Regions from separate parts of the Streptomyces sp. NPDC050988 genome, predicted to be linked through region 1. Evidence: riboswitches for the same ligand, from Rfam matches in the RefSeq annotation. Region 1 holds a riboswitch; each other region holds the start of a gene.
The links. Region 1 has a riboswitch for cyclic di-AMP ahead of ACIBEI_RS40475 (NlpC/P60 family protein). Riboswitches for the same ligand answer to the same signal wherever they lie in the genome.

Region 2: another riboswitch for cyclic di-AMP. It lies ahead of ACIBEI_RS10450 (C40 family peptidase); the one in region 1 lies ahead of ACIBEI_RS40475 (NlpC/P60 family protein).
Region 3: another riboswitch for cyclic di-AMP. It lies ahead of ACIBEI_RS03540 (peptidoglycan DD-metalloendopeptidase family protein); the one in region 1 lies ahead of ACIBEI_RS40475 (NlpC/P60 family protein).
Region 4: another riboswitch for cyclic di-AMP. It lies ahead of ACIBEI_RS33750 (transglycosylase family protein); the one in region 1 lies ahead of ACIBEI_RS40475 (NlpC/P60 family protein).

The regions. Positions count from the first base shown of each region.
Region 1 is NZ_JBITFQ010000031.1:104,287-112,042, forward strand. It holds gene ACIBEI_RS40465 (peptidoglycan DD-metalloendopeptidase family protein) at 1-1,232, shown strand, start outside; gene pcrA (DNA helicase PcrA) at 1,395-3,887, opposite strand; cyclic di-AMP (ydaO/yuaA leader) riboswitch at 4,341-4,512, shown strand; gene ACIBEI_RS40475 (NlpC/P60 family protein) at 4,519-5,670, shown strand; gene ACIBEI_RS40480 (hypothetical protein) at 5,759-6,112, opposite strand; gene ACIBEI_RS40485 (NlpC/P60 family protein) at 6,635-7,693, shown strand.
Region 2 is NZ_JBITFQ010000003.1:490,355-498,110, forward strand. It holds gene ACIBEI_RS10440 (ATP-dependent Clp protease proteolytic subunit) at 1-561, shown strand, start outside; gene ACIBEI_RS10445 (hypothetical protein) at 569-877, shown strand; cyclic di-AMP (ydaO/yuaA leader) riboswitch at 1,216-1,427, shown strand; gene ACIBEI_RS10450 (C40 family peptidase) at 1,431-1,904, shown strand; gene ACIBEI_RS10455 (DUF6328 family protein) at 1,995-2,480, shown strand; gene ACIBEI_RS10460 (ATP-binding protein) at 2,572-3,015, opposite strand; gene ACIBEI_RS10465 (helix-turn-helix domain-containing protein) at 3,279-4,136, shown strand; gene ACIBEI_RS10470 (DUF397 domain-containing protein) at 4,146-4,373, shown strand; gene ACIBEI_RS10475 (8-amino-7-oxononanoate synthase) at 4,354-5,490, opposite strand; gene bioB (biotin synthase BioB) at 5,703-6,920, shown strand; gene ACIBEI_RS10485 (adenosylmethionine--8-amino-7-oxononanoate transaminase) at 6,913-7,756, shown strand, end outside.
Region 3 is NZ_JBITFQ010000001.1:811,441-819,196, reverse strand. It holds partial or broken gene dxs (1-deoxy-D-xylulose-5-phosphate synthase) at 1-374, shown strand, start outside; gene ACIBEI_RS03565 (aspartate aminotransferase family protein) at 626-2,023, shown strand; gene ACIBEI_RS03560 (helix-turn-helix domain-containing protein) at 2,093-2,734, shown strand; gene ACIBEI_RS03555 (DUF6126 family protein) at 2,731-2,856, shown strand; gene ACIBEI_RS03550 (tyrosine-protein phosphatase) at 2,888-3,685, opposite strand; gene ACIBEI_RS03545 (alpha-galactosidase) at 3,855-5,936, shown strand; cyclic di-AMP (ydaO/yuaA leader) riboswitch at 6,232-6,396, shown strand; gene ACIBEI_RS03540 (peptidoglycan DD-metalloendopeptidase family protein) at 6,401-7,321, shown strand; gene ACIBEI_RS03535 (DUF6250 domain-containing protein) at 7,460-7,756, shown strand, end outside.
Region 4 is NZ_JBITFQ010000021.1:102,038-109,793, reverse strand. It holds gene ACIBEI_RS33765 (globin domain-containing protein) at 1-856, opposite strand, end outside; gene ACIBEI_RS33760 (cytochrome P450) at 1,027-2,322, shown strand; gene ACIBEI_RS33755 (transglycosylase family protein) at 2,534-3,469, shown strand; cyclic di-AMP (ydaO/yuaA leader) riboswitch at 3,695-3,865, shown strand; gene ACIBEI_RS33750 (transglycosylase family protein) at 3,870-4,568, shown strand; gene eno (phosphopyruvate hydratase) at 4,996-6,276, shown strand; gene ACIBEI_RS33740 (septum formation initiator family protein) at 6,448-6,924, shown strand; gene ACIBEI_RS33735 (DUF501 domain-containing protein) at 6,999-7,520, shown strand.

The DNA of each region.
Region 1 (7,756 bases):
ACGCGAACGCCTGGCTCCAGGCCGATCCGGTCGCCCCCACCCAGCAGTGGACCGCGCCGACCTTCGAGACCGGCACGTACGACGCGACGGCGTGGAACTCGGACGGCGGCGACCAGAACCAGCAGAACCAGACCCAGGTCCAGCCACAGATCCACCACCAGGCGCAGGCCGAGCACGAGTCGTATCCGGCCGACCAGCACACATCGGCCGTCCCGCACACGTCGTACGACCACCACGAGGCCTACGACCGGCACGAGTCGTACGACCAGCAGGCCACCAGCGCGTTCGAGCGGGTCCCGTACGAGGAACAGGTCACCGCGGAAGGCGAGTTCACCCCCTCCGACGACGCCGACGCGGACTCCGGTACCAATGGCCACAGCCACAGCCACGACGAACCCGTGCCTTTCGACGACGTCGAGGAATCCACCTCCGTCGCCACCGCCGCCCCGGCCGGCCGCTCCGCGTCACGTGCGGCCGGCCGTTCCGCGCCCCGCTCCCGCCGCCGCACCCCGCCGAAGCGTTCCGCTCTGCTGACGGTCGCCGTGCCCTCGGCGTGTGTGATGGGCGTCGCCGGAATCGCCGCCGCGTCCGTGACCGGTGGAAGCAGCAGCAACGACGAGGCGCGGACGACAGCCGCCGCGCCCGACGCGAGCGCCGTGAAGCCGGCGGCCGCGAACAACCAGCTGGACACCCAGCTCGAGAACCTCTCGGCTGACGCGGACGACTTCGCCGACCGTGCGAGCCGTACGCAGGAACGTATCGACTTGAAGGCCCAGCAGGCCGCCGACAAGCAGAAGGCGGCGGCGGAGGCTGCCCGCAAGGAGCGGCTGCGGCCGAAGTTCGCGCTGCCGGTCGCCCAGCACGGGCTCAGTGCCTACTACGGGCAGGCCGGCATCAACTGGATGTCCGTCCACACCGGCATCGACTTCCCCGTTTCGTACGGCACGACGGTGATGGCCGCGACCGACGGGACCGTCCGGACGCAGTGGAACAGCGCGTACGGGAACATGGTCATCGTGACGGCCAAGGACGGTACGGAGACGTGGTACTGCCACCTCTCCACGTACAAGGTCGCCTCGGGAGCCGTGGTGAAGGCCGGGGACCCGATCGCGTACTCCGGGAACTCCGGCAACTCGACCGGTCCGCACCTGCACTTCGAGGTGCGGCCGGGTGGCGGCTCGGCGATCGACCCACTGCCGTGGTTGCGCAGCCATGGGCTGGACCCCTCCTAGGGCGAGCCCCTCTTGAGGCTGGAGTCCTGGGGGCTCCGCCCCCAGACCCCCATCGGCCTGAACGGCCTCGTCCTCAAACGCCGGACGGGCTGAAAGTGACCGGCCCCGCCCTCAAGTAGTCCCCAGTAGCCAATACCCCCTGGGGACTACAGACCTTCAGCGCTACAGCTTCTCCACCGGTGCGTACCGCAGCAGCAACCGCTTCGGCTTCTCCTCGCCGAAGTCGACCGTCGCCTCCGCGTTCGCTCCCGTGCCCTTGACGCCGACGACCGTGCCGAGGCCGAACTGGTCGTGGGTGACGCGGTCGCCGACCGCGAGTGACACCACCGGCTTGTCCGTGGCGCCGCGTCGGGTGGCGAACCCGGACGCGCCCGAGGCCGCCGAGCGGGAACGCGAGGAGGACAGGGAGGCCGCCACGCCGGAGACCGGGGCGGAGGACACCGCGCCGAGGGAGCCCGTGCGCTTCCACTCCAGATGCGTCTCCGGGATCTCCTCCAGGAAGCGGGACGGCGGGTTGTACGAGGGCTGACCCCAGGCGCTGCGCATCGACGACCGGGTGAGGTACAGCCGCTCCCTCGCACGCGTGATGCCGACGTACGCGAGGCGGCGCTCCTCCTCCAGCTCCTTGGTCTGGCCGAGCGCGCGCATGTGCGGGAAGACGCCGTCCTCCATGCCGGTCAGGAACACCACGGGGAATTCGAGGCCCTTGGCGGTGTGGAGGGTCATCAGCGTTATCACGCCGGAGCCGTCCTCCTCCTCGTCCGGGATCTGGTCGGAGTCGGCGACGAGCGCGACCCGCTCCAGGAAGGCGGAGAGGCCGCCCGGTGCCTCGCCCTCGCCGGCCTCCTGCTCGAACTCCAGGGCCACGGCGGCCAGTTCCTGGAGGTTCTCGATGCGGGTCTCGTCCTGCGGGTCGGTCGAGGCCTGCAACTCGGCGAGGTAGCCGGTCCGTTCGAGGACCGCCTCAAGGACCGTCGCCGGGCCTGCGCCCGACTCGACGATCGTGCGGAGGTCCTCCATCAGCGTGTTGAACTTCTTGACGGCGTTCGTCGAGCGGGACGCCATGCCGTACGCCTCGTCCACGCGGCGCAGCGCCTGCGGGAAGCTGATCTTCTCGCGCTGGGAGAGCGCGTCGATCATCGCCTCGGCGCGGTCGCCGATGCCGCGCTTGGGGACGTTGAGAATGCGGCGGAGCGGTACGGAGTCCTCGGGGTTCGCGAGTACGCGCAGGTAGGCGAGGACGTCCCGGACCTCCTTGCGCTCGTAGAAGCGGACGCCGCCGACGACCTTGTAGGGCAGGCCGACGCGGATGAAGACCTCTTCGAAGACACGGGACTGCGCGTTCGTACGGTAGAAGACCGCGACGTCGCCCGCCTTCGCGTCGCCCGCGTCCGTGAGGCGGTCGATCTCGTCGGCGACGAACTGGGCTTCGTCGTGTTCGGTGTCGGCCACATAGCCGGTGATCTGGGCGCCCGCGCCCGCGTTCGTCCACAGGTTCTTGGGGCGGCGGCTTTCGTTGCGCTCGATGACCGCGTTGGCGGCGGTGAGGATCGTCTGCGTGGAGCGGTAGTTCTGCTCCAGCAGGATCGTCGTCGCGTTCGGGTAGTCCTCCTCGAACTGGAGGATGTTGCGGATGGTCGCGCCGCGGAAGGCGTAGATCGACTGGTCCGCGTCACCCACCACGCACAGCTCGGCCGGCGGGAGGTCGTGCTCGCTCGGCGGTACGTCCACGGGGTGCTCGGAGGTGCCGACCAGCTCGCGGACGAGGGCGTACTGCGCGTGGTTCGTGTCCTGGTACTCGTCGACCAGGACGTGCCGGAAGCGGCGGCGGTAGTGCTCGGCGACGTCCGGGAAGGCGCGCAGGAGGTTGACCGTCGTCATGATCAGGTCGTCGAAGTCCAGCGCGTTCGCCTCGCGCAGACGGGACTGGTACATCGCGTAGGCCTGGGCGAGGGTCTTCTCGAAGCCGTCGGCGGCCTGGGCGGCGAAGTCCTCCTCGTCGATCAGCTCGTTCTTCAGGTTCGAGATCTTGGCGCTGAACGACTTGGGCGGGAAGCGCTTGGGGTCGAGGTCCAGGTCACGGCAGACCAGGGCCATGAGGCGCTTGCTGTCGGCGGCGTCGTAGATCGAGAAGGAGGAGGTGAAGCCGAGCTGCTTCGACTCGCGCCGCAGGATCCGTACACACGCGCTGTGGAACGTCATCACCCACATCGCGTTGGCCCGCGGGCCGACGAGCTGCTCGACGCGCTCCTTCATCTCGCCCGCGGCCTTGTTCGTGAACGTGATCGCGAGGATCTGGCCCGGGTGCACCCTGCGATCGCCCAGGAGGTGGGCGATGCGGTGCGTGAGCACACGGGTCTTGCCGGAGCCGGCGCCGGCCACGATGAGCAGCGGCGAGCCGTGGTGGACCACCGCCGCGCGCTGGTTCTCGTTCAGCCCGTCCAGGAGCGCGGCCGGGTCCACGTGCGGGCGGGGGGCGCCGTCGCGGTAGTAGCCGTCCCGGCTCGGCGGCACGTCGAAGCGGCCGCCGAACAAATCGTCCGGAACCGGCTCCGACTCCGACGCCTCGCCCTCGGGCGGCGGCGGGGGCTCCTCCTCGTGGGCCCGCGAGGGCTTGAGGTCCGCCAGGAAGCTGTCATCAAAGAGGCTGCTCATCGCTCTCCGAGTCTAGGCGTCCCCACTGACAGCGTGCCGCCACCTTGGAAACTCGGCGGGCTCGCTCCGCGGGCGTGCGGGTTTCCGTGGCTGCTCGCCACGGGGGCTGTCACTCTCCGGTGGGGGCTTGTGGCAGTCCGCGATCAGATGGTCGACCTGCGGCTTCACGGGAAGTCCCTGGGGGTCGTATCGCGGGTGCGGGTTCGTTGTGGCTTGTCGCGCAGTTCCCCGCGCCCCTATCGGGGCGCCCCCAAGGGGGCGCTCCAGCAGGCCGGGCTTCATCGAGTGGACAACTCGGGCCAGACCCATCTGAATTGACTACCGAGAGTCGACCTCAAAGCTAAGGTCACGAAAATGTATCGGGCATATCGCACATCAAACTTCACAGGGGCCACACGAGTTAGCTAAATTTTATGTGGGCCGCACGACCCGCACCGGCGAACACGCCGGGCCGAGCGGCCCCCGCCGAGTCCGGCAGGTCCTCGTGGCCTACGGAGCCGGGGACCCACCGACCTTGGGGTGAATCGGTCCAACTCCCTTCGGGGAAACGGACCGTAGGGCAAACCTTCCGGAGCACCCGCCCGAACCCGACAGCTAACTCGGTAGGCGGACGACGGAAGGAGACGCCCTCGTGGCGCCACACCGCAGGTCCCGGCCCCCCAGCCCCATGGGCATACGGACTCCGGCCATCGCCACCGCGGCTCTGACCTCGGTGGCCCTCCTCTCCCAGACGGCGAACGCGTCGCCGTCCGAGGAGCCCAGGCCGAGCCTTGAGGAAGTCGAGAAGAAGGTCGGCGACCTCTACCGCCAGGCGGAGACGGCCAGCGAGAAGTACAACGCGGCCAAGGAGAAGACCACCAAGCAGAAGAAGCGCGTCGACACCCTCCTCGACGACGTGGCGCGCCGCACAGAAAAGCTCAACGACGCGCGTGAGGAACTCGGTACGTTCGCCGCCGCGCAGTACCGCACCGGGGCCGCCGCCCCCGACACCGCCTCCCTCCTCCTCGCGGACAATCCGCAGGACTACTTCGACCAGACCCAGCTGATGGACCGGCTCACCAGCCGCCAGAAGCAGTCGGTCGACGACTACGTGACGCAGCAGACCGCCACGACGGAGAGGCGGCAGGAGGCGTCCGAGAGCCTGGAGACGCTCACCAGGACGCAGAACTCGCTGAAGACGTCCAAGGCGGACGTCCAGCGGAAGCTCGCCACCGCGCGCGACCTCCTCTCCAAGCTGACCACCGAGGAGAAGGCGCGGCTCGCCGCGATCGAGCGGCAGAAGCAGGAAGAGGCCCAGCGCAGGGCGGACGAGCTGGCCCGGCAGCAGGCGGCCGACGCCGAGCGGCGGCGCCAGGAGGCTGCGCAGGGCACCGGGACCTCCACGGGCTCCGGCAGCACCTCAGGGACCTCCGGGTCCGGCTCCGCCGCCTACACCGCCAAGGCCGACAAGGCGCTCGCCTTCGCCCGCGCCCAGATCGGCAAGCCGTACGTCTGGGGCGCGAGCGGCCCCGGCTCGTACGACTGCTCCGGCCTCACCCAGGCAGCCTGGAAGGCCGCCGGCGTCACGCTCCCGCGGACCACGTGGGACCAGGTCAAGGTCGGCACGACGGTCTCCGTGAACAGCGCCCAGCCCGGTGACCTGGTCTTCTTCTACGACGACATCAGCCACGTCGGCATCTACATCGGCGACGGAATGATGATCCACGCGCCCAAGCCGGGGGCGTACGTCCGCGAGGAGTCGATCTACTACATGCCGGTCCACAGCGTGGTGCGCCCGGCGTGAGGGGCTTTTCGTAGATCTGAGTGGAAATGGGAGAGGGCACACGCGCGCGTGTGCCCTCTCCCATTTCCACTCAGGCTCCTGGGTCCGCTCAGGTCCAGAGCACCGCGATGAAGATGTTCACCGTGGTCAGCCCGCCGACCAGGCCGAACAGGCTGTTCTCCACCTTTTCCTCGTCCCGTTTCACGTACACGAGGCCGAGGATCACGACCAGCAGGGCCAGCTTCACGCCGATCTTGATGTTGTTGACGGTCTGGTCGTCGGCCTGGTTGAGGCCGACCAGGATCGCGCCGGTGACCAGCATGGTCAGCGCGCCGTGGAGCATGGCGGGGCTGAAGCGGGCCGTGCCGTCGCTCATGGCCTTCAGCTGCGTGAGAAAGCCGCCGAGGAGGGACGCGATGCCGATGATGTGCAGGGCGACGAAGACATGAATGAGTACGTCCATGGGCCCGGACACTAACCAAACGCCTCCGTACCACCGCACACCGCCCCCGCCCGCACACCCGGTCCCGCCCGCCCCGCACACCCGGCCCCGCCTGCCCCACGCACCGGGCCCCGTCGGCCCCACGAGCCCCGGGCAGCTCCCGCGCCCCAACCCGGCGGAGCCCATAGCACCGGTTCGCCGCCCGTTTCCACACAATCCGCGCATCGGTCACCGCACCACGTCAAGTCGGCGGCCCCGGGCCCGGATCGCGGTCGTACCCGGTCAGCTCATGTCCGAGTCCCACCAGTTCCGTACATGCCGTTACCCCCGCCGCGGTCCCAGGTTTAGCGTCCTTCACCAGGTGACCGGCTCCCCACCACCGCCCGGGTCAGGGGCGGCATCCGGACACCACCGCCGAGAAAGGTCCGGCGGCGGCCCGCTCCCCCTGTGCGGGCCGCCGCCGGACGTGCAACCGGCCCCTGAGGGCCGCCGCCGCGGCAGCACCAACGCCTCGGCGGCCGTACGGAAGGACGTGGATCGCACGTGGCAGCGCACCGCAAGCCGAGACAGCGCTCAGTCGGCGGCAGTACGGCCCGCACCGCCTTCACCATCGCGCTGGCGGGCGCGGCGAGCGCGACCGGGTTCGAGGGGACGGGAACTGCCGCCCCGGAGCTGACACCCGCTCAGGTCAAGGCGAAGGTCGACAAGTTGTACCAGGAGGCGGAGGTCGCCACCGAGAAGTACAACGGCGCGAAGGAGAAGTCGACGAGGACGCGGGGCCGCCTGGACACGCTGCAGGATGAGGCGGCGCGCAGGACGGAACGGCTCAACTCCGAGCGGGACGCGCTCGGTTCACTGGCCGCCGCGCAATATCGGGACGGTGGCGTCGACCCCGCGCTGGGGCTCATGCTCTCCTCCGATCCCGACCAGTATCTGGACGGGGCCGCGTTCGCCGAGCGGGCCGGCAGCAGGCAGGCCTCGAACGTGTCGCGCGTACGCCGACAGCTGCGCGAGATCGAGCAGTTGCGCGGGGCCGCCCACGTGGAACTCACCTCGCTCAAGGAGCGGAAGGCGGAGCTGAAGCGGCACAAGACGACCGTCACCGGGAAGCTGGGAGAGGCACGGGACCTGCTGTCGCGACTGTCGGACGCGGACCGGGCCCGGATCGGCGCGGACGACGCGCGTGCCTCACGTTCCGCCGCGGGCCCGCGCGATCCGGGCGTCGGCCCGGGATCGTCGACCACTGCCCCCAACTCCCGTGCCGCGACCGCCGTTTCGTACGCGTACGGGAAACTCGGCAGCCCGTACGTGTGGGGCGCCACCGGACCCGACGCCTTCGACTGCTCGGGACTGATGCAGGCCGCGTACCGCGCCGCGGGCATCTCGCTGCCCCGCACGACGTACGCGCAGATCAACTCGGGCCAGCGGGTGTCGCGGTCCGAACTGCGCCCGGGCGACCTGGTGTTCTTCTACTCGGGCATCAGCCATGTCGGGCTGTACGTGGGCAACGGGCAGATGGTCCACGCGCCGAATCCGTCGGCGCCGGTGCGGGTGGCGCCGATCGACGAGATGCCGTTCGCGGGGGCCACGCGCGTGGCGTGAGCCGTCCGGCGAACCGGCAGAGGCGCAGGCACAGGCAGGGGATTGAGTGAAGAGAGCGGGGGA
Region 2 (7,756 bases), on a different contig from region 1:
CCATACTCGAAGCTGCTGGAGGAGCGGATCGTGTTCCTCGGGACGCCGATCGACGATGTGTCGGCGAACGACGTGATGGCCCAGTTCATGCACCTCGAGTACCAGGCGCCCGACAGGGACATCTCGCTCTACATCAATTCGCCCGGTGGCTCGTTCAGCGCGATGACGGCCGTCTACGACACGATGCAGTTCGTCAGCTGCGAGGTGGAGACCATCTGCCTGGGGCAGGCGGCGTCGGCCGCGGCGGTGCTGCTCGCGGCCGGCACACCGGGCAAGCGGTACGCGCTGCCGGGCGCCCGCGTGCTGATCCACCAGCCGTCGTTCTCCGAGCCCGTCCAGGGACAGGCGTCCGACCTGGCCATTCAGGCCGACGAGTTGATGCGTACCCGTGAGCAGTTGGAGGAGATGCTCGCCCGTCATTCGGGCCAGAGCCGGGAGCGGATCGGTGCGGACATCGAGCGGGACAAGATCCTGGACGCGCAGGCGGCACTGGAGTACGGACTGGTCGACCGGATCGTCGCGAGCCGGAAGTCCACCCAGAGTGCACCCGGCGCGAGGTGAGCGGCCGATGCTCCCACCCGAGTTGCCGCCGCTGCCGGCCCTGACGCGTGCCGAGGCCGAGCTGATCGACCGTTACCTCGAAGTGGTGGACCTGCTCGGCCGGATCAACCCGGCCCACTCCGGGGACACCTACCGGGGGTTGCGGGCCGCCCAGGCCCTGGTCGGCAAGGCTGCCGCGCTGCGTGACGCGCTGGCCCTGATGCACCAACGCGGCGAGCACGAGGTGCACGCGCCGACCCTGGCGCGGGCGCTGCGCGTCCTCGACGGTGAGCGCCGAGCGGGCCGGATCGCGCTACCGCCGCGCTCCGACAGCTGACGTACCGCCACCGACCCGGCGTCACGCAGGCATCTGACGGAACGTCCGGTTCAGGGTTCAAACGGACCGAAAGGTGTACCACCGAACAGCGTAGTCAGGGCTGCTTTTACAGGCCCGTGGAGGTTGCGCAACACGCGTAGCCTCCGTACGGAATAAGACGTTCCGGTGCTGGTACGAGGGTCGTCGACCCCCTCGACGCCCTCCCGTGGGAATGGCTGTCCACCCGAACGGGTGAGTGGTGAGTAAGCCCACAAATCGCCGATTCCGCTCGGCTTTTGGGACATCCGTGCGTCAAGATCCCTTCCGACGACAAGCCCCCGCCACAAGCGGCGGGGCGATCCGGGCGGACGCCGAGTCCTGCCGCCGCCCGGATGACCGGTCGACAGAAGTGGATCGGCAGGAGTGGAGGACCCAGGCACGACGGGTCGCCGGAACGGTCACGCCATGACCGGGCCGAGCAGCCCTTGGGGTGAAGCCGCGTCAGCGGCCGGGCAACTTCGCCAGCCCGAATCCGACAGGTCATCCTTCACAGGCGGCTGACGAAGGGTTGCGCATGACTGCGCTCAATCGTGTCCCGTCGCTGTTCAGCAGGGCCGGTACCGCATCGGCTCTCACCATCGCCGCTGTCGGCGGCGGCATCGTGGCCCCCGGATTCACGTCCGGCGCGGAAGCGGCCACACCCGCGACGAAGGCACTCCAGGTAGCAGCCTCGAAGAAGGGCTCCCCGTACAAGTACGGAGCCGTGGGGCCCAAGCGCTTCGACTGCTCCGGCCTCACGCTCTACTCGTTCAAGAAGGCGGGCAAGTCCCTGCCGCGTACGGCCGCCGCGCAGTACAACAAGACGAACCATGTCTCCGCTTCGAACCGCAAGCAGGGAGACCTGGTCTTCTTCCACTCGGGCCGGAACGTGTACCACGTCGGCATCTACGCCGGGAAGGGACGGATCTGGCACTCCCCGAAGACCGGGGAAGTGGTGAAGCTCCAGAAGATCTGGACGAAGAGCGTCTGGTACGGCCGGGTCAGGTGACCCGCCCAGGAGGTGGCCGCGGTGATCGCCGCGGCCACCTTCCGGGGCCCGGTGCGTGATATTCGCCGCAGAGTGGTTACTCCTTCACTTATGGGCGACCTTCATCACCACGAGGAGCGCAACGAGACACGGCTTGAGCGCGCCGACCGCAACTTCAACGAACTGCTCCAGGAACTGCGGGTCACGCAGACCGGGGTGCAGATCCTCTTCGCCTTCCTGCTCACCCTCGCGTTCACCCCGCGCTTCCCCTCCCTGGACTTGTTCCAGCGCACCACGTACGTCGTCACGCTGCTGCTCTCCGTACTGACAGCCGCCCTCTTCACCGCCCCCGCCGCGCTGCATCGCCGGCTCTTCCAGCAGGGCGCCAAGCCTCAGGTCGTGAAGGCGTCCTCGCATCTGGCCGAGATCGGGCTCGGAGTGCTCGCGCTCGCCCTCTCCGGTTCGGTCCTGCTCGTCGTGGACGTGGCGACGAGCCGGGCGGGCGGCATCGCGGCCGGTGCGACCACCCTGGTCGTCTGCGCGGGGCTGTGGGCGCTCATCCCCCACCTGATGCAGGGCTCCGCCGACGAGGACTAGCGGGCACCTTCGCGCCACCGGTGGTACGAGGACGAGCCCGACGCCGAGCAGGGCGAGCGCGGCACCGACCTCGACGGCGCGGGTACGGCGCTCAGTCCGCCGTCACGGGCTGCACCGGCGCCGTCCAGGGCAACATGATCGAGACCGTCTTGCCGCCCTCTCTGGTGGGCCGGACCGTCAGCTTGCCGCCGCACTCGGCCGTCAGCCAGCGGACGATCACCATGCCCCGGCCGTTGTCCTGCTGGACGGCCGCGGGCAAACGTTTCGGGAAGCGCGGGTGGCTGTCGGTCACGCCGATGCGCAGTTGTTCGTCGCGGTCGAGTTCGATGTCCACCGTGAAGGTGGGCGACTGCCCGAACGTGTGCTGTACGGCGTTGGTGGCGAGCTCCGAGACGATGAGCCGGACCGTGTCGGCCGCCTCCGTGTCGGATGGAAGTCCCCATTCGGCCAGCACGTTCATGACGTATGTGCGGGCGGCGTAGACCGAGGCGGGATCGCTCGGCAGAGTGACGGATGCTTCCTGGTGGTCTGCCATGGCGAGGTCGTCCCTTTCCCACGGGACCGGAGTCCGACACGAAGCGGATGACTTCGAGTACGGTCCCGGACTGGTGCTTGCGCCAGAGTGCCACTACCTCGGCGTTCGCGGTGCCGATCCACCGAGATATGCATATATCTGTCGCTCGAAGCGGTGAACTCTGCGACGGCCGACCGTATTTGGGCGGGGGGCCGGTTTGTCCTCTACGGTCGGCGTGACGCCGGACGATATAGCGCCGGCGCGACGGTCGGAAGGAGACGGCCATGCAGTACGGTCCCGCTGTGCGCCGCCGGAAGCTCGGTGCCGAACTGCGTGCCCTGCGTGCCCGTGCGGGCCTCAAGAGTGGCGAGGCGGCCCGGCTCGTCGGCTGGCACCAGTCGAAGGTGAGCCGGATCGAGACCGGCCACAGCGGGGTGAAGCCGGCGGACGTGGAGCTGCTGCTCGACGCCTACGAGGTCCGGGACGCGGAGCTGCGCGAGTTGCTCGTGGTGCTGGCGGGCTCCGACGACAACGGCCGGCACCACTGGTGGCACGCCTACCGGGGCCTTCTGCCGTCCACCTACAGCGACTTCATCAGCCTGGAGTCGCAGGCCAGCGTGATGCGCACGCTGGAGAACTCCGTCGTGCCGGGGCTTCTGCAGACGCCGGAGTACGCCCGCGAGGTGACCCGGGCGGCTGTGGACGGGGCGCCGGACGGCAAGGTCGACGCGTTGGTGGAGGTGCGCCTCGCCCGCCAGGACGTACTGCGTTCGAATCCACCGCTCCGACTGAGTGCGGTTCTCGACGAGGCGGCCCTACGACGAACGGTCGGCGGACCGGGGGTCATGGCACGGCAGTTGGAGCACCTCGGAGAGGCCGCGCAACTCCCTCACGTGCGGATTCAGGTGCTGCCGTTCGGAGTTGGAGCTCATGTCGGCGTGACAGGGCCCTTTGTTATTTTTTCGTTTCCGAGCACATCTGATCTGGATGTGGTTGTTCTAGACCACTTGACGAGTAGCCTCTATCTCGAACGGAAAGAAGACCTCCAGGCCTACAGCGAGGCCTTCGACTCCCTTCAGGTCCACGCCCTTTCGCCCGAGGAAACGTTGGATTTCATCGCCGGTGTAGCTCACGGCGCATAAGGAGGCACCATGCCCGCCCCCCTGCCTCGGTCCGTACCTTCGAGCACCCGTCTGCACGGTGTGCGGTGGCAGCGCAGCAGCCGCAGCACGGGAATGAACAACTGCGTCGAGACGGCCCGTCCGGGCTCCGGCCCATGGGCCGGACTGCTCGCGGTGCGCGACTCGAAGAACACGTCCGGTCCCGCCCTGGCCTTCGCCCCCGCAGCCTGGGAGGGCTTTATCGCCGCGCTTCGATGATCACGCGTACGGCACGGTCGAGTTGCCCGTCGGTGAGGTCCGCGCGGGCGGTGAGCCGCAGCCGTGAGATGCCGTCCGGCACCGACGGGGGACGGAAGCAGCCGACGGCGAGACCGGCCTCGCGGCAGTCCGCGGCCCAGCGCACGGCCCGCTCCGGGGAGGGTGCGCGCACGGAGACGACGGCGGCGTCCGGTCGTACGGCTTCGAGGCCCTCGGCCGTCAGCCGTTCGTGCAGGGTGGTCGCCACGCCACGCGCGCGCGTGGCCCGTTCCGGTTCCCTGCGCAGCAGACGCAGGGCCGCGAGGGCCGCGCCCGCCGCCGCGGGGGCCAGACCGGTGTCGAAGATGAAGGTACGGGCCGCGTTGACCAGATGGTCGATCACGTGGGCCGGTCCGAGGACGGCGCCGCCCTGGCTGCCGAGCGACTTCGACAGCGTGACGGTGGTGACCACGTCCGGCGCGCCCGCGAGGCCCACCGCGTGCGGAGCGCCCCGGCCGCCGTCACCGAGTACGCCGAGACCGTGCGCGTCGTCCACGAGCAGGGCGGCGCCGTACTCCCGGCAGGCGGCGGCGAGTCCGGTGAGCGGGGCCGCGTCGCCGTCGACCGAGAAGACCGTGTCGGAGACGACGACGGCGGGTCCGGCATGCGTGCCCAGCGCCTTGCGGACGGCGTCGGGGTCGGCGTGCGCGACGACCTGGGTGGTGCCGCGCGCGAGACGGCAGCCGTCGATCAGCGAGGCGTGGTTGCCCGCATCGGAGACGACGAGGGAGCCGTGCGGCGCCAGCGCGGTGACCGCGGCGAGGTTGGCCGCGTACCCCGAGGAGAAGACCAGCGCGGACTCGAACCCGCAGAATTCGGCCAGCTCGCGTTCGAGTTCCGCGTGCAGTTCCGTGGAGCCGCTGACGAGCCGGGAGCCGGTCGCTCCGGCGCCCCAGGCCCGCACGGCGCTCGCGGCCGCCTCGGTGACCTCGGGGTGCCTCGCCAGGCCCAGATAGTCGTTGCCCGCGAGATCGAGGAGCGGGGAGTCGGCGGGGCGGGGACGCAGGGTGCGGACGAGTCCGGCCCGGCGGCGCGCCCGCGCCTGCTCGTCGATCCACTCGAAAGGCGATCCCGACATATGTCCTCCGGGCCATGAGGTGAGGGTGTTCCATGGGGCGCCGACACATGACATTTCGCCCGGCCCGTCCCCACCTGCCTTTTGTAGGCAACGCACAGACCCTAGCCGGACCACCAGCCGCCCATGATGTGGCAATACCCACACGTCGAACGGCCTCCGTTGTCCGGTCCCTCCTTGGCCCGGCGCGGTCGGATAGGCCAGGATCGGACCTCATGGACCTGCTGAACACGCTGGTGGACAAGGGGCTTCGGCGAGAGCTGCCGACCCGCGAAGAGGCGCTGGCCGTACTGGCGACCTCAGACGACGAACTCCTCGATGTGGTGGCCGCGGCCGGCAAGGTGCGCCGGCAGTGGTTCGGCCGACGGGTGAAACTCAACTACCTGGTCAACCTGAAGTCGGGCCTGTGCCCGGAGGACTGCTCGTACTGCTCGCAGCGGCTCGGCTCCAAGGCCGGGATCCTGAAGTACACGTGGCTGAAACCCGACCAGGCCTCCGAGGCCGCGGCGGCCGGGCTCGCGGGCGGCGCGAAGCGGGTCTGCCTGGTGGCGAGCGGACGCGGTCCCACCGACCGTGACGTCGACCGGGTCTCGGACACCATCAAGGCCATCAAGGACCAGAACGAGGGCGTCGAGGTGTGCGCCTGCCTCGGGCTGCTCTCCGACGGCCAGGCCGAGCGGCTGCGCGAGGCGGGCGCGGACGCCTACAACCACAACCTCAACACGTCCGAGTCGACGTACGGGGACATCACGACCACCCACACGTACGCCGACCGCGTCGACACGGTCCAGAAGGCGCACGCCGCGGGCCTGTCCGCCTGCTCGGGGCTGATCGCGGGCATGGGCGAGAGCGACGAGGACCTCGTCGACGTCGTCTACTCGCTGCGCGCGCTCGACCCGGACTCGGTGCCGGTCAACTTCCTGATCCCGGTCGAGGGCACCCCGCTCGCCAAGGAGTGGAACCTCACGCCGCAGCGCTGTCTGCGGATCCTCGCGATGGTCCGCTTCGTCTGCCCGGACGTCGAGGTGCGGATCGCGGGCGGCCGCGAGGTCCATCTGCGCACGATGCAGCCCCTCGCCCTGAACCTGGCCAACTCGATCTTCCTCGGCGACTACCTGACCACCGAGGGCCAGGCCGGCAAGGCCGACCTGGAGATGATCGCGGACGCCGGGTTCGAGGTGGAGGGCACGGGCCAGGTGACGCTTCCGGAGCACCGGGTCACCGCGGACACCGGCGCGGGCTGCGGTTCCCACGCCGAGGCCGGGTGCGGCTCCCACGAGGGCGGCGGCTGCGGCCCGTGCGGCTCGACCGCCGACGAGCAGGCGCCCGCGGCGGCACGGGTCCCGGAGGCGGCCCGAGCCTCCGAGGCGCGTACGGACCTGGTCGCGGTACGCCGCCGGGGTGCCGGAACGGACCTCGCGCCCAATGCCTGACCCGCACGTGTCCGGCCTCTCCGTGCCCGAACTGCTGGAGCTCGACCGGCGGCACGTGTGGCACCCGTACGGGCCGATGCCGGGCCGGCAGGAACCGCTCGTCGTGGAGTCGGCGAGCGGGGTGCGGTTGCGGCTGTCCGGCACGGACGGCGAACCGGGTGAACCGGGCGAACTGATCGACGGCATGTCGTCCTGGTGGTCGGCGATCCACGGCTACAACCACCCCGCGCTCAACGAGGCGGCCCGCGACCAGCTCGGGCGGATGAGCCATGTGATGTTCGGCGGGCTCACGCACGAGCCCGCCGTACGACTGGCGAAACGCCTTGTCGACATGTCACCCGAAGGGCTTGAGCATGTCTTCCTGGCCGACTCCGGCTCGGTGTCCGTCGAGGTCGCGGTCAAGATGTGCCTCCAGCACTGGCGTTCCCTCGGCCGCCCGGGCAAGCGGCGCCTGCTGACCTGGCGCGGCGGCTACCACGGCGACACCTGGCAGCCCATGTCCGTGTGCGACCCCGAGGGCGGGATGCACGAGCTGTGGCAGGGCGTACTCCCGCGCCAGGTGTTCGCGGACCCGCCGCCGGTCGCGTACGAGGAGTCGTACGCGGACCAGCTGCGCGAGCTGATCGAGCGGCATGCGGACGAACTGGCCGCGGTGATCGTGGAGCCGGTGGTGCAGGGCGCGGGCGGGATGCGGTTCCACTCCCCCGCGTATCTGCGGGTGCTGCGCGAGGCGTGCGACGCGCACGACGTGCTGCTCGTGTTCGACGAGATCGCGACGGGCTTCGGCCGCACCGGCGCCATGTTCGCGGCGGAGCACGCGGCGGTGACGCCGGACG
Region 3 (7,756 bases), on a different contig from region 1:
CCGTCGGCGTGATGGCGCCGGTGTGTCTCCAGGCGGCCGAACTGCTGGAGGCGCGGGGCGTCAACTGCACGGTCGTGGACCCGCGTTGGGTCAAGCCGGTCGATCCCGCGCTGCCCGGCCTCGCCGCCGAGCACCGCCTGGTCGCCGTCGTCGAGGACAACAGCCGGGCGGCCGGCGTGGGCGCGGCGGTCGCGCTCGCCCTCGGAGACGCCGAAGTCGACGTGCCCGTACGGCGGTTCGGGATTCCCGAGCAGTTCCTCGCGCATGCCAAGCGGGGGGAGGTGCTCGCCGACATCGGTCTCACGCCCGTCGAGATCGCGGGGCGGATCAGCGCGAGCCTGGCCACTCGGGAGGCGCGCTCGACGGTCATGGAGGCCGAACCCGCGGTCGAGGGGCAGGCACCCGAGGGGCGGGCACCCGAAGGACAGGCTTCCGAGGCGCGGCGGGCTGTGAACGGGAAGGTCGCTGACGGGAAGGCCCCCGCGTCGGACGGCTCGAAGGCGCGGTCCGCCGGGCAGGGCGCTTCAGGCGCTTCAAGGGCGCAGCCCGCCAGGCAGCGCGTCGCGAAGAGGCAGACCGCCAAGAAGCCGGCGGGCAAGGAGCACGCGTCCAAGGAGAAACAGGAATGACGACCAGCAAGTCCCAGGAGTTCGACCTCGCCGGCCTGCTCGCCGAGCGCGGAGCCGAGCGCTACGAGCTGCACGCGAAGCATCTGAACCACCAGCTGCCGCGCATGCTGCACACCATCGGCTTCGACAAGGTCTACGAGCGGGCCGAGGGCGCGTACTTCTGGGACGCGGACGGCAACGAGTACCTGGACATGCTGGCCGGGTTCGGGGTGATGGGCCTGGGCCGCCATCACCCTGTCGTCCGCAAGGCGCTGCACGACGTCCTCGACGCGCAGCTCGCCGACCTCACCCGCTTCGACTGCCAGCCGCTGCCCGGGCTGCTGGCGGAGAAGCTGCTCACGCACAGTCCGCACCTGGACCGGGTGTTCTTCGGCAACAGTGGTACGGAGGCCGTCGAGACCGCGCTGAAGTTCGCCCGGTACGCGACCGGGAAGCCGAGGGTCCTGTACTGCACCCACGCCTTCCACGGTCTGACCACCGGGTCCCTGTCCGTGAACGGCGAGGACGGCTTCCGGGACGGCTTCGCCCCGCTGCTGCCCGACACGGCGGTCCCGCTCGGCGATCTCGACGCGCTGGCACGGGAGTTGAAGAAGGGCGATGTCGCCGCGCTGATTGTCGAGCCGATCCAGGGCAAGGGTGTGCACGAGTCGCCGCCCGGATATCTGCGCGGCGCACAGGAGTTGCTACGCAAGCACAAGGCGCTTCTCATCGCGGACGAGGTGCAGACCGGGCTCGGCCGGACCGGGGACTTCTACGCCTACCAGCACGAGGACGGTGTGGAGCCGGACCTGGTGTGCGTGGCCAAGGCGCTGTCCGGCGGGTATGTGCCCGTCGGGGCCACCCTCGGCAAGGACTGGATCTTCAAGAAGGTCTACTCGACCATGGACCGCGTCCTCGTGCACTCCGCGAGCTTCGGGGCCAACGCGCAGGCCATGGCGGCGGGCCTCGCCGTGCTGTCGGCCATGGAGAACGAGCAGATCGTCGCCAACGCCCGGGCCACGGGGGAGCAGTTGAAGTCCCGGCTCGCGGCACTCGTCGACAAGTACGAGCTGCTGAGCGATGTGCGCGGCCGTGGGCTGATGATCGGCATCGAGTTCGGGCGCCCCAAGTCGCTGAAGCTGCGCAGCCGTTGGACGATGCTGCAGGCCGCGCGGAAGGGGCTGTTCGCCCAGATGGTGGTCGTGCCGCTGCTCCAACGGCACCGGATCCTCACCCAGGTCTCCGGCGATCACCTGGAGGTCATCAAGCTGATTCCGCCGCTGGTCGTCGGAGAGCGGGACGTCGACCGGTTCGTGGAGGCCTTCACCGCCGTGATGGCCGACGCGCACAGCGGGGGCGGCCTGATGTGGGACTTCGGGAAGACGTTGGTGAAGCAGGCGGTCGCCAACCGGTAGGGGTCCTCGCTTTTTGCCTCTGAGGTAAGAAATTTGCCTCAGAGGCAAGCCTCCGGCTCAATGGAGGACATGAACCCTGTCGAGGGTACGAGCCCTTCCGAGCCGGGGGCGGCCGACGAGCTGCCCGCGGTGCCCGCGGTCGCACCGCAACTGCGTGCGCTGCGGCGCCGTGCCTCCCTCACCCTGGAGTCCGCGGCCCGCGCCGCCGGCCTTTCGCCCGCGCACCTGTCCCGGCTGGAGACCGGGCAGCGCCAGCCCTCGCTGCCGATGCTGCTCGCGCTGGCCCGCATCTACGGTACGACCGTCTCCGAGCTGCTCGGTGAGACGGTCGCCGAGCGGGACGCCGTCGTGCGCGCCGCCGACATGGAGCCCACCCGGGCCGGTGGCTGGACGTACTGGCAGGCCGGTGCGGCCGGACGCGGCATGCAGTCCCTGCGCGTGCACGTCCCGTACGGGGCCCAGGGCGACATCGTGCGGGTCCACCCCGGAGAGGAGTGGCTGTACGTCCTCGATGGACGGCTGCGGCTGCGCCTCGGGGACACCGCGCATGTCCTGGAGCCCGGCGACAGCGCGCACTTCGACTCGCTGACCCCGCACCGGATCGCCGCCGCGGACCGGGACGGGGCCGAGCTCCTCTTCGTACACACCTTGCTGCAGAGCCCCACGGCCACGCTGTGCCTCGGGCCGACGACCCCCGGAGAGACGTCATGAAGGACATGGAGGAGAAGTTCCCGCGCGCTCTGTGGGTGCGGCTCATCATCTACGTGGCGGTCGGGCACATCTTCGCCGCCTTCATCTACCTGTTGTTCTCGCTCGGAGCCCAGGGGCAGTAGCGGCGCCCGTCTCTGAGGGGCGGGCAGCCGGTCAGTCGAGGAACCGCTCCCGCAGGCGCTCCCGGACCTCGGGGGTCACGCCCAGGCCCTGCTCCAGGTAGGCGTCCACCCCGCCCCACTTCTCCTCGATCGTGTCGAAGGCCGCTTCCAGGTACTCGGCGCGTGCGTCGAAGAGGGGGCTGAGCAGCTCCATCACCTCGGGTGAGTACGCGGAGGCGGAGGACTTGCTGCGGTGCACCTTGTAGCGGCGGTGCGTCGCGTTCGACTCCAGGTAGTCCGCGACGATGGCCTCGCGCTCGACGCCGAGGGCGAGCAGGGTGACGGCGATGGAGATGCCGGCGCGGTCCTTGCCCGCCGCGCAGTGCATCAGGGCGGGGACGCTGTCCTCGGCCATCGAGTGCAGCACCTGGCGGTGCTCGGCCGTGCGCTCCTTGACTATCGCGCGGTAGGAGCCGATCATCCGGTCCGCCGCCTTGCCGTCACCGAGGATCGAGCGCAACTGGTCGATGTCGCCGTCGCGGACCATCGTCCAGAACTCGGCCCCGTGCGCCGGGTCCGTCAGCGGAAGATTCACGTTCCGCACACCCGGCAGCTCGACGTCGGGCCCTTCGAGCTTCTGGTCGGCGGCGTTGCGGAAGTCGAAGATCGTGTGCAGGCCCAGGGAGGCGAGGAACTCGGCGTCCGACTCCGTCGCGTGCGCGAGGTGGCCGCTGCGGAACAGCCGTCCGTACGCCACTCGCCGGCCGTCCACCGTCGGCAGGCCGCCCACATCACGGAAGTTGCGCACTCCGGCCAGCTCGGGCTCGGTCGACGGGACCTGCTGCGTCACGGGGGCTCCTCCCATTCGGCTGCCGACGCGGCTCGTCGGCGAAGTGCGTTCTCGACGATACGACATCGATTCGTACGCCAATGAGTTGTCCACAGGCGTTGCCGGGGAGGTACGCGGCCCATAATGATGTTGATGATTGAGCGTGCCTGTTCGGATCTGTGAGGGTTTGATGTTGGAGATCGGCGAAGACGGTCGTACGTGGCTTCTTTCGGGCCCGGCGAGCAGTTATGCCCTGCGGCTCGGCGAGGACGACGCGCTGCTGCATCTGCACTGGGGTCCGCGTATCGCGCTCGCCGACGCCGAGGCACTCGCGGCCGGCCCGGGACCGGAGTACTGGGCCTTCGAGGCCACCCTCGACGGGCACGAGGAGTACCCGGTGGAGGGCGGCCCCCGTTTTGTGCGGCCCGCCCTGTCCGTGCGGACGGACGAGCGGCGCGGCACCGAGTGGAGCTTCGAGACGTACGAGGCGGACGGCGACGAGCTGCGGCTGCGGTTCTCCGACTCCGGGCTCGGGATCACGCTGCACTACCGGATGCGGGCCGGGACCGACGTCGTGGAGCGCTGGGTGACCCTCGACAACGAGGGGCCGGCCCTGGAGGTGCTGCGCGCCGACTCCGCGGCCTGGACGCTGCCGCAGCGCGACGGCTGGCGGCTGTCCCAGCTGCACGGGCGGTGGGCGGCCGAGTCCCGGCTCGTACGCTCCGAACTCACCTACGGTGAGAAGGTCATCGGCAGCCGGCGCGGGCACACCTCGCACCAGCACCTGCCCTGGGTCGCCCTGGACCCGGACGGAGCGGCCACCGAGGAGCGGGGCGAGGTCTACGGGTGCGCCCTCGCCTGGTCGGGCACCTGGCGGATCGCCGTGGCCCAACTCCCGGACGCGCGCGTGCAGATCACCGGCGGGGTCGGGTACGACGACTCGGGGCTGCTACGGCTGGAGCCGGGGGAGAGCTTCGTCACGCCCGTCTTCGCGGGCCTGTGGAGCGACGGCGGATTCGGCGGCGCGAGCCGTGCCTGGCACGCCTACCAGCGCGCCTATGTGATCCCGGACGCGGACGAGCACCGGCCGGTGCTCTACAACTCCTGGGAGGCCACGGAGTTCGACATCTCCGAGGAGCAGCAGGGGGCGCTCGCGCGGCGGGCCGCCGCCATGGGGGTCGAGCTGTTCGTGGTCGACGACGGCTGGTTCGGGGCGCGCACCAGCGACCGGGCCGGGCTCGGCGACTGGACGCCCAACCCCGACCGCTTCCCGGCCGGTCTCAAGCCCCTCGCCGACGAGGTGCACGCGCTCGGGATGCGGTTCGGGATCTGGGTCGAGCCCGAGATGGTCAACCCGGACAGCGAGCTGTACCGCGCGCACCCGGACTGGGTGCAGTTCCAACCGGGACGAAAGAGGACGGAGCTGCGCAATCAGCTCGTACTGAACCTCGCCCGCGAGGACGTCCAGGAGTATCTGTGGGAGCGGCTCGACACGCTGCTCTCCAGTGCGCCGATCGACTATGTGAAGTGGGACTTCAACCGCTGCTTCACCGACGCGGGGTGGCCCGGCGAGGCCTACCCGCAGCGGCTCTGGGTGGACCACGTGCACGCCCTGTACCGCCTCCTGGACCGGCTGCGGGCGGCCCACCCGGGCGTCGCCTTCGAATCCTGCTCGGGCGGCGGCGGCCGGATCGACCTCGGGATCATGGCGCGTACGGACCAGGTGTGGACCTCGGACAACACCGACCCGCTCGACCGGCTCGCCATCCAGCACGGCTTCAGTCAGGTGCATCCCGCGCGGACCATGGCCGCCTGGGTCACCGACAGTCCGAACACCCAGCTCAACGGCCGCGTCAGCTCGCTGCGCTTCCGCTTCATGAGCGCGATGGCCGGAGTGCTCGGTGTCGGCGGCGACCTGACCCGCTGGAGCGAGGAGGAGCTGGCCGAGGCGCGGACGTGGGTGGAGCTCTACAAGGAGATCCGGCCCGTCGTGCAGGGCGGGGACCTCCACCGGCTGAGGGCGCCGGAGGGAGGGCTGAGCGCCGTGCAGTACTCGCGTGACGGCGAGGTCGTCGTCCTCGCCTGGCTCCAGGCCCAGCACTACGGCGAACCGGTCGCTCCGGTGCGGCTGCGCGGGCTCGACCCGGCGGCGTCGTACGAATGCCTCGAAACGGGTGAAGTCCACCGCGGTGCGGTGTTGTTGCACCACGGGTTGCGGACGGGGCTGCGTGGTGACCTTGATGCGGCAGTTTTCCGGCTGCGTCGCATGTGACTGTTGTGTCCGTAATGGAGCCTTAGTTCCAACTCGCTCTGGAATAAAGGCTCCTGCAACGGCACTCCGTGAGCAGCGTCATATTCGTGACGGTCCGCTGTCGCCATGTTCACGTAATTCAGCTGCGTTTTCAGGGATTTAACAAACGGGGGAGATCCCTGATTTACGCAGCGTGACCGTCATTTCGGTCAGGGATCAAGAGAACGGGGTACACAGGAAACCCCAAAGGTTGTTCCTGCGTCTTCATGTCGCTTACGTTCGCCACCAATCCGGACGGACGCCCAATCCTGCCGCCGCCCGGAATCCGCTCACCCACCCGTACACGGCAGGAGCGGGGGACCCACAGGTAGAACGCCTGTTCCGGTCTCCGGAACGGCTAGGGGTTAAGTCGTGCGCAAACACGGCCGGGCATCTCCAGCTCGCACCCGACAGCTCACCTCGCAGGCGCCGGAGAGGAATTCGCCATGCCCGCGAAGGGTAAGCACCGCCGTCCCAAGTCCCAGCGTTTCACCCGCTCCATAGCCGTCGCCGGAACCGGCGGCGCGGCGCTCGCCCTTCCGCTGCTCGGTGCGACCGGAGCGCACGCCGCGACTCCGCAGTCCGCCGCCGATTCCGTGGCGAGCGTCTCGAATGTCGCGAGCAAGGCCGCCGAATCGGCGCCTGCCGCCGCAGACAAGAAGGCCGAGGCGAAGAAGGCCGCGGCCAAGACCTATTCGGTGCGTGCGGGCGACTCCCTGTCGAAGATCGCCGACACGCAGGACGTCAGCGGTGGCTGGAAGAAGCTGTACGAGGACAACCGCAAGGCGATCGGCGGTGACCCGGCGCTGATCCACCCGGGCCTGAAGCTGTCGATCGGCAAGGCCGCCGCCACGTCGAGCTCCGACTCCGGCGCCTCCAAGACCACTCAGTCCTCCGCGAAGAAGGCCGCGGCCCCGAAGGCTGCTGCCGCTCCCAAGGCCGCCGCCGCGGCCAGTGCCGCCGGCTTCACGCTGCCGGTCGCGGGCGCGGGCGTCGGCACCCCGTACAAGATGTCGGGCAGCATGTGGTCCAGCGGGTACCACACCGGCGTCGACTTCGTGGTCCCGACCGGCACGTCCCTGAAGGCCGTCGGCGCGGGCACGGTCGTCTCGGCCGGCTGGGGCGGCGCGTACGGCAACCAGGTCGTCATCCAGCTCGAAGACGGCCACTACGCCCAGTACGCCCACCTGTCCTCCCTCTCCGTCTCGGCCGGACAGGCCGTGACCGAGGGCCAGCAGGTCGGCCTCTCCGGCGCGACGGGCAACGTCACCGGCCCGCACCTGCACTTCGAGATCCGCACCACCCCGGACTATGGCTCGGACGTGGACCCGCTGGCGTACCTGCGCGGCAAGGGCGTCTCCGTCTGACCCGACGCCAGGCGCGCCCGCACGGCGTACCACTCCGCTCGTCTCCGAAGGCCGGACCCGGTGATCCCCGGGGTCCGGCCTTCGGTGTTTCGGCTCTGTGGCACGTCTGTGGCATGGCCGGGCGATGGGTCGACAGGGGTGCGGAAGCCGGGACACAGTGACTCCGCGAGCGCGGCGCCCCGGCACCGTCCGGGGCGGCTCATCGCCCGCGACGACTTCCGGCACGGCCTCGGCCAGTGGGCGACAGAACTGCAGGACGGCGGCAGCGTCACCGCGTCCCGGGGCGTCCTGGAGATGGACGTGCCGAGCGGCGCGACCGTGTGGTTCAAGCGCAAGCTCCGAGGGCCCTACGTCCTGGAGTACACCGCCACGCCGGTCTCGGCGGGCGGCGCCAACGACCGGGTCTCGGACCTCAACAACTTCTGGAACGCCACG
Region 4 (7,756 bases), on a different contig from region 1:
CCCGGGCGACAACGAAGAGCCGGGCCTCGTCGTACGAGCCCGGCTCCCACACCAGCTGCTCCAGCAGCGCCTTCACCGGAGCCCACCCGGTACCCGCGGCGATGAAGGTGACGGGCCGCTCCACCGGCGTCCGCAGGGTTAACCGGCCACCTGGCGCGCCGAGCCGCAGGACATCGCCCTCCCGGGTGCGCCGCACGAGCTCGGTGGACAGGACACCGTCCTCGACGAGGCTGACATGTAAGTCGACGGTGTCGTCGGGACGGGGCGCGTTGGCCAAGGAGTAGGGGCGCCAGACGCCCGGGATCCGGGGGCTGTTGACGCTCACGTACTGGCCGGGCAGATGGAGGAGGGGGCGGTGGGGGCGCAGCTTCAGCACGGTGAGGTCGTCCCCGTGCCTGGTGCGGCCGAGCACCTCGGCGTCCCACCAGGGCGGCTCGCCCCTGCTCTCCGCCTCCCACGCGCCGTCCATCATCGCGTCCGCGATCACGGCGTACGCCTCGTCCCAGGCCTTCTCCACCTCCGTGTTCCATGCCGCCCCCGAGACGGTGGCGAACGCGGCGATCAGGCTCGTGCCCACCGCCGCGTAGTGCTCCGGCCGCGCCAGATACTTCCGGTGGTCCCGCCCCAGTTCCCACAGGTACTCGTGCATCCCCGGTTCTCCCAGCCGCCCCACGACAAGCGTCAACGCGGCGAACAGACGGTCCCGTTGGCGTTCCATGTCCTCCGGGAAATCCAGCGGGAACAGGGAGCGGACATCGGGGTGGTGCCAGAAGAGGTGCGAGTAGAAGTACTTGGCCGCGAATTCGGCTCGTCTTTCGACGACCGAGAAACTGGTCCGGAGGAGATCGGGGTCCACGGGCGCGAATGTATGGAGTTTCCGGCTCACGGGGTCAAGGAGCAGGTGATTCAAGGATGTTCCGGGACGAACAGCGCAAGCCGCGGAACTGAGCCCGGCTCGGAGAGCGGCCGCGGCGGGCCACGACGATCTCGGGGCGGCTTTCACCACCCTCCCGATACGGTCGAGGAGTGACGGAAACACCTGCTCAGCTCTCCGCGGGGGAACCTGCCCCGGAACTCTTCACCTGGGAGTTCGCGACCGACCCCTACCCGGCGTACGCCTGGCTCAGGGAGCACGCCCCCGTGCATCGGACGAAACTCCCCAGCGGGGTCGAGGCCTGGCTGGTGACCCGGTACGCGGATGCCAAGCAGGCCCTTGCCGACGGCCGGCTCAGCAAGAACCCCGCCCATCACGACGAGCCCGCGCACGCGAAGGGGAAGACCGGCATCCCCGGCGAGCGCAAGGCCGAGCTGATGACGCACCTCCTCAACATCGACCCGCCGGACCACACCAGGCTCCGGCGGCTCGTCAGCAAGGCGTTCACACCTCGACGGGTGGCCGAATTCGCGCCCCGGGTGCAGGAGTTGACCGACCGGCTCATCGACGGGTTCGTGGAGAAGGGAGAGGCCGACCTCATCCACGAGTTCGCGTTTCCGCTCCCCATCTACGCCATCTGCGATCTGCTGGGCGTCCCGCGCGAGGACCAGGACGACTTCCGCGACTGGGCCGGGATGATGATCCGGCACGGCGGAGGGCCGCGCGGGGGCGTGGCGCGGTCCGTGAAGAAGATGCGCGGCTATCTCGCCGAGCTCATCCACCGCAAGCGCGAGGAACTGACGGAGCTGCCCGCGCCGGGCGAGGACCTCCTCTCCGGTCTCATCCGGGCCTCCGACCACGGCGAGCACCTCACCGAGAACGAGGCCGCCGCGATGGCCTTCATCCTCCTGTTCGCCGGTTTCGAGACGACGGTGAACCTGATCGGCAACGGCACGTACGCGCTGCTCACCCACCCCGAGCAGCGGCAACAGCTCCAGGACTCCCTCGCATCCGGCCGCATGGACCTGCTCGCGAGCGGTGTCGAGGAACTGCTCCGCTACGACGGGCCGGTGGAGCTGGCCACCTGGCGGTTCGCCACCGAGCCGCTGAGCATCGGCGGGCAGGACATCGCCGCCGGCGACCCCGTACTCGTCGTGCTCGCCGCCGCCGACCGTGACCCCGCCCGGTTCGACGAGCCCGACACCCTGGACCTCTCCCGCCGTGACAACCAGCACCTCGGTTACGGCCATGGCATCCACTACTGCCTCGGCGCACCCCTCGCCCGGCTGGAGGGCCAGACCGCGCTGGCCACGCTCCTCACCCGCCTCCCTGATCTGCAACTCGCGGGCGATTCCGCCGATTTGCGATGGCGTGGGGGGCTCATCATGCGCGGATTGCGCACGCTTCCGGTGGAGTTCGCCCCTTCCGGGAAGGTGCGTACGGACTAGCGGGTGACTAGCAGACGGAGTCGACGGAACATGAGACTCCGTCAAGTTTGTGATCTTCACGTTATCTGCGCTGCATCGACTTGTGACAAGAGTTCGACTGCCTATACGTTCACCCATCAATGCGGCCGGTCCCACCTGCCGCAGCAGTCACAGGCGCAGTCGTCGGCTGCGCGCTGTGCGCAGTCCTTGCTGTCACGCGAAAGGCAACCGCATGCTCTCCGGGAACGGTCGTCACCGTCGCCCCCGTCAGGCTCCGGCTCTCCTCGTCGCGGCGGGCGTGACCGGGTCGGCCATCGCGATCCCGCTGCTCGGTGCGACCGGCGCGAGTGCCGCAAGCGGTACCACCTGGGACGCGGTCGCGGAGTGCGAGAGCGGTGGCTCGTGGAGCGCGAACTCCGGCAACGGGTACTACGGCGGCCTCCAGATGACCCAGGAGACCTGGGAGGACAACGGCGGCCTCGACTACGCGCCGAGCGCCGACCAGGCCAGCCGTTCGCAGCAGATATCCGTCGCCGAGAAGATCCTCGCGAAGCAGGGCGCGAGTGCCTGGGCGACCTGCGGTCTCGTCGCGGGTCTGACGCAGAACTCCGGCTCGGCCGACGTCGACACGGGGGTCGCGGACGACTCCCCGACTCCGTTGTCCGGCCTGGGTATGGGGGACGACAGCAACGGGACGAAGTCCGACACGTCTGGTTCTTCCAGTTCGTCCGACTCGTCCAGCGGTAGCGGTGACAGCGCCGACTCACAGGATTCCGGCAGCCCGTCCACAGGTGCCACCGCAAAGAGTGACGACCCGGACAAGTCGTCCCAGAGTGGGGATGCTTCGGCCGAGGGTTCCGGAACGGAAGACACTGGCTCCGGCCGTCACAGGGGTGGCAGTGCCGACGAGGGCGCCACCGACTCCCGCGCGGACGACTCCGCCGGCCGGCACGCCTCGCGCAGCGACAGCGAGTCGCGCGTCGCCGCCGAGGGCTCGTACGCCGTGCGTTCCGGCGACAGCCTCTGGGAGATCGCCGACTCCCTTGGCGTCGAGGGTGGATGGCAGGCGCTCTACGCCGAGAACAAGGAAGCCATCGGCGACGACCCGGACTTCATCATCCCCGGTCAGAGCCTCGATGTGGACGGCCTGCGGACGGCGGACAAGTAGCGGTACGCGCGATGTGCCATGTGGTCATCAAGGCGTCGAATCGGGCGAAAAACAGCGGTAGTTCGCGCTGAATGTCCGATTTGGTGAAAGTGAGACATGGATCTCAAGAGCCTGATCGTCTTTGAAATTCGGCGGATCGCGTGTCTACGGTCGTGACCGCTCGCCACTGGTGAGCCCCGACGGTCGCAACGCCGAATCCTGCCAGCGGCCGTACGGGAACAGTCGTCGCGTCAAGCGCCGTAGGCAGGAGCGGGGGACCCAAGGTAAGTGCCGGACCCGGTCGTTGAGGCCGGGTACGGCTTGGGGTTAAGCCGCGTGACAGCAGTGTCGCGCGGCCGGGCAACTCACTCGGCCCGAACCCGACAGCTCACCTCGCAGGCGTCGGTGAGGGGATCACTTCATGCTGCTTTCCGGCAAGGGCAAGCACCGCCGCCCGTCCAAGGCCACCCGCATCGCCACGCTCGCCGGTGTCACCACCGCGGCCGTCGCCGTCCCGCTGATGGGCGCCACGGGAGCCTCCGCCGCCACCGCCTCCGAGTGGGACGCCGTCGCCCAGTGCGAGTCCGGCGGCGACTGGTCGATCAACACCGGCAACGGCTACTACGGCGGCCTGCAGTTCTCGGCCTCCACCTGGGCCGCGTACGGCGGCACGGCGTACGCCTCCACCGCCAACCAGGCCTCCAAGGCCGAGCAGATAGCCGTCGCCGAGAAGGTCCTCGCGGGCCAGGGCAAGGGTGCCTGGCCGAGCTGTGGCGTGGGCCTGTCCGGCGCCTCGACCGGTGGCGCCCCGGCTCCCTCGAACTCGGGCGACTCCGGCCAGAGCACCTCGCAGTCTCAGCAGCAGAGCACCAAGTCCTCCGAGGAGCGCGCCTCGCGTTCCCAGGAGCGCTCGACCGCGAAGAAGACCGTCGAGACCCCGACCGGCAAGAAGGTCGAGAAGGGTGACGGCGAGTACAAGGTCGTCAAGGGTGACACCCTCAGCGAGATCGCCGAGAAGAAGAACGTCAAGGGCGGCTGGGCGAAGCTGTACAAGCTGAACGACGACATCGTCGACGACGCCGACTTCATCTTCCCGGGCCAGCAGCTGCACCTCAGCTGACACCGCTGACCTTCGGTCAGCCGCGCCCCGGCCGAGGCCTTGGCCGCTCAGCCTCGGCCGGATCTCCGGACTCCGAACCTCCGGGTTCATATTCGGATTGCGGCTGAACCACAGCGCCCTCACATCCGTGTCCCCCATAGTGGAGGCCTCGTGAGGGCCACCCCCGTCCCCCACGGGCTCCCCGCTCCGGTGCGTGTTCCCCCGTACGCACCGGGGCGGGGCTTTTTCTTTCCCGCGCTTCCCTCTCGCCGTCCTCCCGCTTTGTTCCGTTCGGAAACAATTTACTCTCGGTTCTGTCCAGGAGGCGGTCGAGGGCTGGCCGAACCCCGGCAGCCGGTTAGGCTCATGCCGCGGGGCCACCACAGGTCCGCACCCAACCGGGCCCTCGGCCCGGACAGCTTGCGTCACATCCCAGAAGGAGATGCTCGTGCCGTCCATCGACGTCGTCGTAGCCCGGGAAATCCTGGACTCCCGAGGCAACCCCACGGTCGAGGTCGAGGTCGGCCTCGACGACGGCAGCACGGGTCGTGCCGCCGTTCCGTCCGGCGCCTCCACCGGTGCCTTCGAGGCTGTTGAGCTCCGTGACGGAGACCCCAACCGCTACCTCGGCAAGGGTGTCGAGAAGGCCGTCCTCGCCGTCATCGAGCAGCTCGGCCCGGAGCTCGTCGGCTACGACGCCACCGAGCAGCGCCTCATCGACCAGGCCATGATCGACCTGGACGCCACCGACAACAAGGGCTCGCTCGGCGCCAACGCCATCCTCGGCGTCTCCCTCGCCGTCGCCCACGCCGCGTCCGAGGCGTCCGACCTCCCCCTCTTCCGCTACCTGGGCGGACCGAACGCGCACCTGCTGCCGGTCCCGATGATGAACATCCTGAACGGTGGGTCGCACGCCGACTCCAACGTCGACATCCAGGAGTTCATGATCGCCCCGATCGGCGCGGAGTCCTTCTCCGAGGCCGTGCGCTGGGGCGCCGAGGTCTACCACACCCTCAAGAAGGTCCTGAAGAGCCGCGGTCTGTCCACCGGCCTCGGCGACGAGGGCGGCTTCGCCCCGAACCTCGGCTCCAACCGCGAGGCCCTGGACCTGATCCTCGACGCGATCAAGGAGGCCGGTTACATCCCCGGCCAGCAGGTCGCCCTCGCGCTCGACGTCGCCGCCTCCGAGTTCTACAAGGACGGCAAGTACCTCTTCGAGGGCAAGGAGCGCTCCGCCGCCGAGATGACGGAGTACTACGAGGAGCTCGTCGCGGCCTACCCGCTCGTCTCCATCGAGGACCCGCTGTACGAGGACGACTGGGCCGGCTGGAACGTCATCACCGAGAAGCTGGGCGACAAGGTCCAGATCGTCGGCGACGACCTCTTCGTCACCAACCCGGAGCGCCTCGCCCGCGGCATCGAGGAGGGCTCCGCCAACGCCCTGCTCGTCAAGGTCAACCAGATCGGCTCGCTGACCGAGACCCTGGACGCCGTCGAGATGGCCCAGCGCAACGGCTTCAAGTGCATGATGTCCCACCGCTCCGGCGAGACCGAGGACGTCACGATCGCCGACCTCGCCGTCGCGGTGAACTGCGGCCAGATCAAGACCGGCGCCCCGGCCCGCTCGGACCGCGTCGCCAAGTACAACCAGCTGCTGCGCATCGAGGAGATCCTCGACGACGCGGCGGTGTACGCGGGCCGTTCGGCCTTCCCGCGCTTCAAGGGCTGAGCCCTCGGGCTTCGTCTTCGGGCTTCGTCTTCGTAGGAAGCGTCGTACGTACGTCCCCGTACTCGGTCCCGTACCGTGTGCGGGGACGTACGCACGTGATGGGCTCGACGGGCTCGACGGGCTCGATGTACGCGATGTACTCGACTGGTTCGTACCGGGGAGGCGGGACAGATGGCCGTGAAGGACCGCGACCGGTTCTCCACCTCGACCAGGTTGCGGCTGCTCGGTGAGCAGACCGCCGCCCGTGTCTACCGCTCGCAGACCAAGCGGCAGGCTCGCCGCTCGCGGCTGACCGGCCGGGCGGCACTCCTCGCGCTCGTCCTGTGCACGCTCGTGGTGGCTCTCGCCTATCCCATAAGGCAGTACGTCTCCCAGCGCGCCGAGGTCGCCGACCTCCAGCGCGAGCGGGAGCAGGCCCGGCAGCGGGTCGAGCAGCTGCGCGACCTCAAGGCGCGGTGGCAGGACGACGCGTACGCCGAGCAGCGCATCCGGGAGCGGCTGCACTACGTGATGCCGGGCGAGACCGGCTACATCGTGATCGACCCCGACGCGGCGAAGAAGACGCGTACGGATCAGACGGCGGCCGACCGGGCCTGGTACGCCAACGTCTGGGACGGCGTCGACAAGGCAGACGCCGCCGACAGGTGACCCGACAGGTGATCCAGCCGGTGATTCGCCGGTGATCCACTCAGAGAACTGACTAGAGAGACTTACCCACAGGCATGGAAACGCCCCCGCCGCCCACCCCGCGCACCGAGCCCACCGACGCGGACGTCGAGGCCTTCAAGCAGCAGCTCGGGAGGCCGCCGCGCGGGCTGCGCGCTATCGCGCACCGCTGTCCGTGCGGGCAGCCGGACGTCGTCGAGACGGCTCCCCGTCTTCCGGACGGGACTCCCTTCCCGACGACCTACTACCTCACGTGTCCGCGGGCGGCCTCCGCCATCGGGACGCTGGAGGCGAACGGGGTCATGAAGGAGATGACCGACCGGCTCGCCACGGATCCCGAGCTGGCGGCCGCGTACCGGGCGGCGCACGAGGACTACATCGCTCGGCGCGACTCCATCGAGGTGCTCGAGGGCTTTCCGAGCGCGGGCGGTATGCCGGACCGGGTGAAGTGCCTCCACGTGCTCGTCGCCCACTCCCTGGCCGCCGGGCCGGGGGTGAACCCCCTGGGGGACGAGGCGATCGCGCTGCTGGCGGAGTGGTGGCGCAAGGGGGCGTGCGTGGTGTCCACCGAGGTGTGATTTCGCCCCCGCCGCCCCTACCCATTCCCGTCCCCTGGGGCTCCGCCCCAGACCCCGTGGGGTGCGTTTTTGGGTGCGGGTCCGGCTGTGGCTGATCGCGCAGTTCCCCGCGCCCCTAAAGACCTTGGGGGCGCGGGGAACTGCGCAGTCTTTTGGGGGTTCGGGGGCTGGCCCCCGAGTAGTGACGGGAATGGGTAGGGGCGGCGGGGGCGAGAAAATGCTCGGGCGCCCCCGGA